2 regions of the Vibrio sp. MACH09 genome follow, and region 2 is predicted to be linked to the other one. Evidence: predicted binding sites of a transcription regulator. Region 2 holds the regulator's gene; the other holds the start of a gene.
The links. The regulator CRP, encoded in region 2, controls carbon source genes, mostly activating them, when cyclic AMP is high. The targets are predictions, from matches to a motif close to TGTGANNNNNNTCACA.
Positions count from the first base shown of each region.

Region 1: a site for CRP is predicted at 2,175-2,190, ahead of CHJ_RS18875 (glycogen/starch/alpha-glucan phosphorylase). Genes of this name have one in related genera too.

Region 1 is NZ_BSFZ01000002.1:796,596-802,596, forward strand. Features, by position in the region: gene malT (HTH-type transcriptional regulator MalT) at 1-1,771, opposite strand, end outside; gene CHJ_RS18875 (glycogen/starch/alpha-glucan phosphorylase) at 2,323-4,776, shown strand; gene malQ (4-alpha-glucanotransferase) at 4,962-6,001, shown strand, end outside.
Region 2 is NZ_BSFZ01000001.1:3,026,746-3,032,746, reverse strand. Features, by position in the region: gene CHJ_RS13655 (alkaline phosphatase) at 1-140, shown strand, start outside; gene CHJ_RS13650 (DUF3624 domain-containing protein) at 186-437, opposite strand; gene CHJ_RS13645 (co-chaperone GroES) at 651-941, shown strand; gene groL (chaperonin GroEL) at 1,014-2,660, shown strand; gene crp (cAMP-activated global transcriptional regulator CRP) at 3,134-3,766, opposite strand; gene CHJ_RS13630 (phosphoribulokinase) at 4,013-4,882, opposite strand; gene CHJ_RS13625 (YheU family protein) at 4,952-5,164, opposite strand; gene CHJ_RS13620 (hydrolase) at 5,161-6,001, opposite strand, start outside.

The DNA.
Region 1 (6,001 bases), on a different contig from region 2:
CATCTAGTCGATTCCAGCACCACAGCACTTGAGAGCGTAATCGAAGCAGGAACTCATGCAGCGGTAATTGCTGCAGTTTTTGCTCTTCAATCAATTTAAATGCGTTGTCTTGCAGCTCATAAGCCGCTTGTACAAACCCTTGAGCAATTAAGATCTCACTCTGTTGTAGCAGTGCCCAAAGAGCTTGATGATAAAGCTGATATTGGCGAGCGAGCTTCTCTGTTTGTTGCATAAGAGAAAGGGCGCGATCTAATTCGCCATTAACGTGATTCACTTCACCTACAATTGATGTCGCGACAATTCGGCTGCGATAGATGGTGGTATCGAGCTGACTTAGCGCTAGCTCAGCCAGTTCTAACGCCTTTTCAGGATCATTTCTGTTGATGGCTACTTGTGCTCTAAGAGCATTAATCTGACCTTTATCGCTGGTGGTGAGCTCGATATTTCGCTGGGCCATCTGTCGCTCAGATTCAACCAACATACCTTCAACTCGGTCATAACTGTGCTGACTTTGAGCCAGCCACGCCCTTAGTAATGGCAGTTTCATTTCGGAATAGAGCTGATCATCGCTTAATTGAGTGATGGCATCTTCCATAATGGCTAGCTCACCGAGATTAAACATACGCCAACCGTGCTCAATTAAAATTTGCGCCACCAGTTCGCCGTCATGGGATTTTTGAGCATGGGAAAGTGCCTGATGCGGAATGCCAATGTTTAACCATGCTTGCGCAGCGCTGCGGTGAAGAGACTTCTCTTCTTGAGGGATGCGTGACTGCCTTTCGTGAGTGAGAAACTCACCAAATAAGTGATGGAATCGATACCAGTTTTGCTCACCTTCAAGACGGTAGATAAACAGGCCAAAGCGATTAAGAGACTCAATCATACCTAAGGCGTCTTCTCTTTCCGTGAGCTCGCTGACGAGCTTATCGTTAAAGGTTTCCAGTACCGAACACTGCATTAAGAAATGTCGAGTTTCGGAATCGAGAAGATCAAACACCTCTTCAACCAAATAATCCCATAAATGAGCGTGATTAAACTGAGATACTGACTGGACAGATTGAGCTAAAGTGCGTTTTTGATGTTGAGCTTGCAAGGCAATAAGTTGTAACGCTGACGGCCAACCTTCTACATAGTTGCGTAAGCTATCTGCGGTGGTGTCATCAATGCCTTCAGAAACCCGTTGATTGAAAAAACGGGTAGTCTCTTCGGTATCAAACGCCAATAAATCATTGCCTATTTCAATCATTAAGTCGCGTACTCGTAAGTTCGCGGTGCCTAGTGGTGGGTTAGCGCGGCTGGTTACGACTAACGTAATGTTGTCTGGCATATGCTTGAGGAAAAAACGCATCGCCTCATGAATTTCTTCATTCTGAATCAGATGGTAGTCATCAAGCACCACATAACTTTCATTAAAAAACTCTGATAGCTCAGAGAATACTTCTGCAAATAACGTCTGTAACGAGGAAAACTGCCGGCGCTCAGCCAGTGTTTGTGAGTTCGGACATTGATCACCCGTGGCGCGATTGATGGCCTGAATAAAATAGTTAACAAATCGAAACGTATCATTGTCACTGTCATCAAGGCTATACCAGCCGACGCTATTTTTGTCAGAGAGCCATTGTGCCGCCATGGTGGTTTTACCATAGCCCGCCGGAGAGCGGAAAAGGATCAGCTTATAACACGGTGCTTGCTGTAATAAGTCTAAAACGCGAGGTCTAACGATGGCGTTATGTAACCGGCCGGGCCGAGTGAGTTTTGAGGGTATCCACATAGTTATCGCACTATTTGATTTAGGTTATTCATAAACTGTTTTTATCCTACGATAAGGTGATATCAACATAAAACGGCTTATCTGCGATATGTATGATCTGCCGCATAATTATGAGGTTCTACGCCCCGATATTGTGATTAATGTCTCATAAGTATAGTTTGCTAGATGGAAAAACGGCGGCTACCCGTACATATTAGTAATTATGAAACGGGATTCTATTACCATCATTAGTGGTGAAGCTAGCCATGGCTTAACGGGATAAATTCAGGCATTAGTGTGATGAAACTACTATTTTCAATCAATGTTTCTGACTGAGTAATTTATAGCCAATGAGTAATGGAGGAGGTAATCGAAAGTTATACGTGACCTGAGTCGCTATATTTTTAACGCTAGCAGCAGTTAGTGTGACTTAGATCGCTAAGTGTGTAGAAGAGTAGGGTCTACGCCCTAGCTACTCCTCCTCTCCACTCTTTAAGTTAGGAGGATGTTCTGTTGATTATCAAGATGCAGGATATGCCATAGATAAATTGAAACAATTATGAGATGTCACTATGAAACCGACGCAACAAAAAAAGTTTGATAAAGCGCAGTTCCAAGCCGATGTAAAAATGCATTTAACCGCAACTTACGCAACGAAGGTTGAAAATGCACAGCCACGTGACTGGTATTTAGCAATGGGTCGCGCTCTAGCGGAGATGACAACCTTTGATTTGCTAGAAACAGAAAATGATAAAGCGATTCAAAATGCGAAAAGTGTTAACTACCTTTCATTAGAGTTCTTGATTGGCCGCCTTACGGGTAACAACTTGATCAGCATGGGGCTTTATTCGCAAATAGACGCCGCCATGAAAGAGCTGGGACAGAGTCTAACTGACCTGTTAGAAGAAGAACGTGACCCATCACTGGGCAATGGTGGTCTTGGTCGTTTGGCTGCTTGCTTTATGGACTCATGTGCTGCTCAAGAGTTTCCAACGGTTGGTTATGGTCTTCACTACGAGTATGGTCTGTTCAAACAGTCATTTGATCAGTGTCATCAACAGGAAGCGCCTGATGCATGGCGTGGTGTTGAAGGTTACCCTTGGGAAGTTGCACGGCCAAATATTGCTCAAGAAATCGGTTTTTATGGTCACGTAGAAGTGATTAATGAAAATGGAAAAGAGAAGCGTCGTTGGGTTCCGGGTATGCAAGTAAAAGCGATGCCGTGGGATCTTCCTATTGTGGGTTACGAAAGCAATACCGTTTACCCATTGCGTTTATGGGAATGTCAGGCCATTGCACCTTTTTCTTTAGAAAGCTTTAACAATGGTGACTACTTTGAAGCGCAGCACTCATTGATTGATGCGGGTAACATTACCAAAGTACTTTATCCAAATGATAACCACGAGAAGGGTAAAACTCTTCGCTTAATGCAACAATACTTCCATAGTGCGGCATCTATTGCTGATATCTTGCGTCGCCACCTTAAAGCTGGTCACAAGTTAGAAGACTTAGCGAAATATGAAACCATCCAGCTAAATGATACACACCCAACTATCGCTATTCCGGAATTAATGCGTATTTTGGTGGATGAGTATGAGTGGGCTTGGGATGATGCATGGGCACTGTGTTCTAAAACATTTGCCTATACTAACCATACCTTGTTGCCGGAAGCATTAGAAACATGGAGCGAGTCGTTAATTCAGCGCTTGCTGCCTCGTCATATGGAAATCATTTATCATATCAACCATTTGTTTATGCAAGAAGTGCGTGCTAAATGGCCGGGTGATGTTGAGAAGCAACGCAAATTATCAATTATTCAAGAAGGCTTCCACCGTATGGTACGTATGGCCAACCTTTGTGTTGTTGGTTCTTATGCGGTAAATGGTGTAGCGGCACTTCACTCTGAGTTGGTTAAACGTGACTTATTCCCAGAGTTCCACGAACTTTACCCAAATCGACTGCAAAACGTGACCAACGGGGTAACACCTCGCCGTTGGTTGAAGTTCTGTAATCCTAAGTTGTCAGCTCTTATTAGCGAGAAGATTGGAGATAAATGGCCAGCCGACTTGGATATGCTAACAAAGATAGCCGAATTTGCGGACGATAAAGCCTTCCAAGATGACTATATGGCGGTTAAAAAAGCCAATAAAGAGCGTCTAGCCGATTGGGTACAAGAGAACATGGGTATTGAATTAAATACCGATGCGATTTTTGATGTGCAGATCAAACGTCTTCACGAATATAAACGTCAACATTTGAACCTGTTGCACATATTGTCTCTGTATCATCGTCTATTAAATGATCCTTCGTTTGATATGGCGCCACGTGTGGTGTTCTTCGCCGCGAAAGCCGCACCGGGCTATCATCTAGCCAAAGAGATCATTTATGCCACCAACAAAGTGGCAGAGAAAATCAACAGTGACAACCGTGTGAACCACAAACTGAAAGTGGTCTTTATTCCTGATTATCGTGTCAGCATGGCGGAAATCATTATTCCGGCTGCAGATGTGTCTGAGCAAATCTCTACCGCAGGTAAAGAAGCTTCGGGTACAGGTAACATGAAAATGGCGCTTAATGGTGCACTAACCATTGGTACTATGGATGGCGCAAACGTAGAGATACGTGAAGAAGTGGGTGATGAAAACATCTATATCTTCGGTCTAGAAGTTGATGGTGTTGAGGCGTTGCGTGCTCGAGGTTACAACCCATTTGATTACTACAACGCTGACCACCTGCTAAAAGCGTCAATGGATCTTCTGTTAGGTGATGAATTTACACCAGGAGAGCCGGGTAAACTGCGCGCAGTTTATGACAGCCTGTTGGACGGTGGTGATCCGTATTTGTGTCTTGCTGACTTTGCCTCTTACGTAAAAGCGCACGAAGCGATGGATCAACAGTACCGTGAGCCGCAAGGTTGGGCTCGTAAGGCGATTCTAAATACGGCGCTGGTAGGTAAGTTTAGCTCTGACCGTTCAATACGTGATTACGTAAATAACATCTGGAAATTACAAGCCGTAAAACGCTAGTTATTTGCCTGTTTGAGCTGGGAGCGCTGTTTTCGTAAGCATAATTTAGCGAGTGCAGTTTCCCGGCTCTACTGGATCCAATAGTGGTTTTACCAAAGAGCATTATTGGATCCGGTAAGTTACCTAAGATTTTGACAAGAATGCCCTACTAAAAGGAAGGCGTATAAACGCCTTCGGAGAGAAAAATGAAACAACAGTCAGTTCTAATGCAAGTCGCTGATATGGCTAAGATATCAAAAAACTATATTAGTGCGTGGGGAGATGAAGCAAGTGTCGAAGAGGAAACCATTCGTCGTTTACTTGCTTCTCTTGGCTACGATACCTCAAGTGAAGAAAATCTGCTTAAATCGGCAGAAAAGAAACATAAAAAAGAGGTTTTGGATCCCGTTCAAGTTGTACGCGATAGTGAGCAACCCATAGAGATTAAATTGAATCTAGGTGTTAGTGCTCGCGAGAGTGAATTTAGCTGGCGTTTAGAAACTGAGCAGGGTAAGACCCTTGAAGGATATCTTCAATCGCAAATTGTACGTGATGAGCGTGCAGAAGGCGGCCCTTTAGTGTTTCAACTGCCCAACGTGGAGTGGGGATATCATCAACTTATTATCACCCGCAAGCGTCGCAAGACCCCGTATGAAATGACCCTGATAGTGACGCCAAATGCGTGTTACAAGCAGCAGAAACTATCCCAGCAGAAAAAACTGTGGGGGCCAAGTGTTCAACTTTATACTCTTAGAACTCAGCATAACTGGGGTATTGGTGACTTTGGTGACCTTAAACAATTGGTCGCAGAAATAGCATCACGAGGAGGGGATTTTGTTGGTTTAAACCCAATTCATTCATTATTCCCAGCCAACCCTGAAGGGGCGAGTCCATATAGCCCGTCGTCTCGCCGTTGGTTAAATATTCTCTATATTGATGTCAGTTCTGTTCCTGAGTTTGTGTTAAGTGTTGATGCTCAGCGTAAAGTGGGCAGCAACGAGTTCCAGCAGCGTCTGCATAAAGTTCGAGATACCCATTGGGTTAACTACTCTGAAGTGTCTGAACTTAAAATGAGTGTGTTACCTCTGTTATTTGACGAATTTAAGAGTCGTCATCTGGATGAATCTACCGACAGAGCAAAAGCATTTTTGAGCTTTGTTGAGCAAGGTGGCGAGAGCCTATTACATCAAGCTGCATTCGATGCTCTGCATGGTACGCTGTTTGAAAAAGATCAAAGCATTTGGGG
Region 2 (6,001 bases):
TTAAGTTGTCATCTGAAACTCACTCTGGTGAAGATGTTGCAATTTTTGCTCGAGGCCCGCAAGCCTATTTATTCCAAGGTGTCATCGAACAAAATTACATTTACCATGTGATGAATGAAGCGTTGAGCTTGGCGAAGTAGAGAAATCTATTTATTAAGCACCGACAGAAGTGAGCCGTTAATGGCTCACTTCTTATTTCGTTTTCGCATCGGAAAGATGACGAAACGGAACCACAAATGCAAAAACAACAAACCATTAAAAGCGAAACCCGCAAAGATTAGAGCTATAGATTCCACGCTACTAGGGTTCTCTTTGCAGGTAAACCACCACACCACCCAACATAATACCGACAGAGTAGTGAGCTGATCCATACATCGCTTGCAGCGGCCTATTTTTTGCCAGAACCAATGATTACCATTACAGATATTACAAGCCATATTTATCTTCGCCTGATAGAGATGTTTTTATTCTGAACCACTGCTTTTACTTAGGCAATGCAGTCAATCGATAAGATAAGGCAAAAAAGGAGATTCCTTTCACAAAAAAAAAGCGGCTCTGCCCTTGGTAAATATATTTGCGCCCCCACATCTCTGTCACAAGCTGATTAATCAGCACTTTCATTAAATAAACAATATCAGGAGAGAATACAGATGAATATTCGTCCTTTACATGACCGTGTAATCGTTGAGCGCCAAGAAGTTGAATCTAAATCTGCTGGTGGCATCGTGTTAACTGGCTCTGCAGCTGAAAAATCCACTCGCGGTACGGTAGTTGCTGTTGGCAAAGGTCGTATTCTAGAAAACGGCTCTGTTATGCCACTAGACGTTAAAGTGGGTGACGTAGTTATCTTTGCTGAAGGTTACGGTACGAAAACTGAAAAGATTGATGGTAAAGAAGTTCTTGTTATGTCTGAAAATGACATCATGGCTATCGTTGAATAGAAGTAAGCGTTAAGACATTCACTCTTAAACGACAAATTAAAGTAAAAATAGATTTTAGGAAAGGAAATCAAAATGGCTGCTAAAGATGTAAAATTTGGTAATGACGCACGAGTAAAAATGCTTGAAGGCGTTAATGTTCTTGCCGATGCTGTAAAAGTAACGCTAGGTCCTAAAGGACGTAATGTTGTTCTAGATAAATCATTTGGTGCTCCAACCATTACTAAAGATGGTGTTTCTGTTGCTCGTGAAATTGAACTTGAAGACAAGTTTCAAAACATGGGTGCACAAATGGTTAAAGAAGTTGCTTCACAAGCTAATGATGCTGCTGGTGACGGAACAACGACTGCAACAGTACTTGCACAATCCATTATTGCTGAAGGCCTTAAAGCCGTTGCAGCGGGCATGAACCCAATGGATCTTAAGCGCGGTATCGACAAAGCGGTAATCGCTGCTGTTGAAGAGCTTAAAACACTATCTGTTCCTTGTACTGATACTAAAGCTATTGCTCAAGTAGGTACTATCTCTGCTAACTCTGATGAGACTGTGGGTAACATCATTGCAGAAGCGATGGAAAAAGTAGGTCGTGACGGTGTTATCACTGTTGAAGAAGGCCAAGCTCTTCATGATGAACTAGACGTTGTTGAAGGTATGCAGTTTGACCGTGGTTACCTATCGCCATACTTCATCACTAATCAAGAAGCTGGTGCGGTAGAACTTGAAAGCCCATTTATTCTACTTATTGATAAGAAAGTTTCTAACATTCGTGAACTTCTTCCTACTCTGGAAGCAGTGGCAAAAGCGTCTCGTCCTCTTCTAATTATTGCCGAAGATGTTGAAGGTGAAGCTCTAGCTACATTGGTGGTGAACAACATGCGTGGCATCGTGAAAGCAGCGGCTGTTAAAGCCCCTGGTTTTGGTGACCGTCGTAAAGCAATGCTACAAGATATCGCGGTACTAACTTCTGGTACGGTTATCTCTGAAGAGATTGGTCTTGAGCTTGAAAAAGTAACGCTTGAAGATCTAGGTCAAGCTAAGCGTGTGACAATCACTAAAGAGAACACAACTATCATTGATGGTCTTGGTGAAGAAGAGATGATCAACGGCCGTGTTGCTCAAATTCGTCAACAAGTTGAAGAAGCGACATCTGACTACGATAAAGAAAAACTACAAGAGCGTGTTGCAAAACTTGCTGGTGGTGTTGCGGTTATCAAAGTAGGCGCTGCGACTGAAGTTGAGATGAAAGAGAAGAAAGATCGCGTTGAAGATGCTCTACACGCAACTCGTGCAGCAGTAGAAGAAGGTGTTGTTGCCGGTGGTGGTGTTGCACTTATCCGCGCAGCGTCTAAAGTTGTTGGCCTTGAAGGTGCAAACGAAGAGCAAAACGTAGGTATTCGCGTTGCTCTACGTGCAATGGAAGCGCCACTACGTCAAATCGTTGCTAACGCAGGTGACGAAGAGTCAGTAGTTGCAAACAATGTTAAAGCACGTGAAGGTAGCGACGGTTATAACGCTGCAACAGGTGAATACGGCGATATGATTGCAATGGGTATCCTTGACCCAACAAAAGTAACTCGTAGTGCACTTCAGTTTGCTGCATCGGTAGCAGGTCTAATGATTACGACTGAAGCTATGGTTTCTGATATGCCAGCTAAAGATGCTCCAGCAATGCCTGATATGGGCGGCATGGGTGGTATGGGCGGCATGCCAGGCATGATGTAAGCCAAGAGTTATTGATAGCGGTTTACCGCTGACAGTAATATTGTGAACAAAAAACCGAAGCTTTGGCTTCGGTTTTTTTATGCGGGGAATACTGATTTCTCAGCTGCGTTGTTATGAATAATGGTTTACTTTTTTGCTAAAAATGAGGTTTGTTGATTATCAAATAATTTGATTATAAAGTTATTTGATGGTCGATCTAAAGGTAATTATTTTTATAAATCAATAGCCTGTATGGTTTTTAAATCTGTCTAGACTGTCGTATCTGGTTTATGCTGGGAAGATTGTTACTGCAAATAGATCAGCTAAAATGAGTTTACTGTTAGGCTTTGGCTGCTAACTATCTATTCGCAGGGATCTAGATTGGTGATTAAAAATGGAAAAGAAATTTGTGATGGATACAGAGAGAAAGAGATGCCATAAAAAAACGCAGCAATAATGCTGCGTTTTTGGTGTTGTGCTTAGATTATTAATATCTAGCGCGTGCCGTAAACCACAATAGTTTTACCATGCGCAGAAATTAGGTTTTGCTCTTCTAGCATCTTCAGGATTCGACCTACTGTTTCACGAGAACAGCCAACAATTTGACCAATCTCTTGACGAGTGATCTTAATTTGCATGCCGTCTGGATGGGTCATTGCATCAGGTTGCTTGGCAAGGTTTAAAAGTGTTTGCGCAATACGTCCTGTTACATCTAGGAATGCAAGGTCACCTACTTTTTGGCTTGTAACCTGAAGACGGTTAGCCATTTGAGCAGAAAGACGCATTAAAATGTCTGGGTTTACTTGGATCAGCTGACGGAATTTCTTAAAAGAAATTTCCGCAACTTCGCAAGGGGATTTCGCACGTACCCAAGCGGTACGATCTTGCTCTTCTGCAAATAAGCTTAGTTCACCGATGAAGTCACCTTGATTTAGGTAAGAAAGAATCATCTCCTTTCCTTCTTCATCCTTGATAAGCACAGCTACGGAGCCTTTCACTATGTAATATAAAGTTTCCGCTTTTTCACCAGCGTGAATCAGCGTACTTTTGGATGGATATTTATGAATATGACAGTGTGAAAGAAACCATTCTAAAGTTGGATCGGTTTGAGGTTTACCTAGAACCATAATTATCTCACTATTTTATGCAGGGTCTGTTCAGCAGCGTTCCTTTGCTGCCTCGTCAATAAACTTTGCGGTTAGCATAGGTTTAATTATTCGAAGCTGCAAGCTACTTCTTTATCTATCGGTTAAGAATAGTATCCTTTTTTGCAGACGATTTCTTGATTTTGATCGCCCTGAATTTGTGATATGTTACGCAAAAATGTGCACATGATCACGGTATTAAAAGTAAACTAAAAGTTTGTACAATAATTAACCGATTTTGCCGGTTTCAATTAGCTGTTGCAATATCGGTCTAATGATTAGTTCCATTGCAAAGCTCATCTTTCCTCCGGGGATAACTAAGGTGTTATGCCTTGACATAAATGAGCCATCAATCATTGCTAGCAGGTATGGAAAGTCGACATTTTTCATTCCACGCAATCGAATCACCACAAAACTCTCATCAAGACTAGGGATACCTTTCGCGTTTAATGGGTTTGAGGTATCAACGGTCGGTACGCGCTGAAAGTTGATATGGGTACGGGAAAATTGAGGTGTGATGTAATTTAAGTAATCATCCATTGAGCGAACGATGGAATCGGTAACGGCTTCGCGTGAATGACCTCTATCACGAGTGTCTCGGACAAATTTTTGAATCCATTCTAAGTTAACTATGGGCACCATACCGATGAGCAGATCAACATGCTGAGAAACGTTAATGTCACCATCGACCACTCCCCCATGTAGGCCTTCATAAAACAATACGTTGCTCTTTTCTGGTAGATCTTGCCATGGAGTAAAGGTGCCTGGCATTTGATTGTAAGGGACCGCCTCATCAAATGAGTGTAAATAGCGCCTAACCTGACCGACACCTTCGTCACCATACTTTCTGAAAAATTTCTCTAAGGCTGGAAAGTCATTCGCCTCAGCCCCAAAGTAACTGATGTGTTTACCTTGCTCTCTGGCTTTGCGGATCTCTATATCCATTTCTGGTCGTGTAAAGCGATGAAAGCTGTCACCTTCAACCCAAGCTGGTTTGATATCCATCATACTGAACATCTTACGAAAAGCTTCAGATGTGGTTGTAGTACCAGCTCCTGAAGAACCTGTTACTGCGATAATTGGGTGTTTTGCTGACATGACATTCCTTGTCGTTATGAAGATCTGATTCTATTTTAGTCTATGGCATTAAAGTCGAACAATAAACAATCATAGTTCACGCTTTAGTTTTATATCCACACTTTCGTGAAGTTCAGAGAAAAGCACAACGGCTTCACCTTGTTGTAGTAAAAGATGTACTTGCTGAATTTTATCTTCCAACGTCGCTTCTTCAGTACCGTAGTCCGTTCCTTCTCTTAAGACGAACTCTTTGATTAAGTTTTCCAATGTTTCAGGAGCTATTTGTTGCCATGGAACAATCATGATCTCTCTTCTTGTAAGTAATGCTGATAATAGTATGGCAGGTAATCTTCCAACCAAAAGCTTGGTTTGTTAATTGTGCCGGTCATAAATCCAACATGACCACCATGCTGACATAATCGGTAATGAATATTACTGTTTAATTTGAAGTCAGGAATGACCTTCTCGGTCATAAATGGGTCGTCTTTTGCGTGAATTACCTGTAAGGGGATCGCCGTATTGTTGAGCTCCTTGATACCAGAACAGCGTTGATAATAGTCATTAGCATCGCTAAAACCATGCAGTGGTGCAGTAAGTTTATCATCGAAATCATACAAGGTTTTTATTGCTTGGATGTTTTTTGTGGTAATGCCAATGGCGTGATGCAGTTTGTGCTGTTTTTGAATGGCGTTTGCTTTCAACGAACTGAGTAGGTAATTTCGATATACCTTGGAGAACCCCTGTTCAATTCGTTGTGAGCATGCTGCTAGATCGAGTGGTGCAGAGACGACAGTCGCCGCGGAAAGCAGGGGCTGATGCTGATATTTGGCGAGATAGTTCACCAACATATTTCCGCCCAGTGAAATGCCTGTAGCTACTTTAATCTGGTGAGGGAATAGGGTATTGAGATGAGTGAGAAAAAAACGCGCATCTTCAACTTCTCCGGAGTGGTAAGCTCTTGCTAACCTATTAGGCCTGCCGCTACAGCCACGGAAATGCATCATGACCGACAACCAGCCAGACTGTGCAAATGCATTCATTAGGCCGTTAGCGTAAGGGCTATGAAAGCTACCCTCTAAGCCATGGAAAAGAACAAAAATAGGCTTATCCTTTGCTTGCTGGCTTTGCCAATCTTCGCTC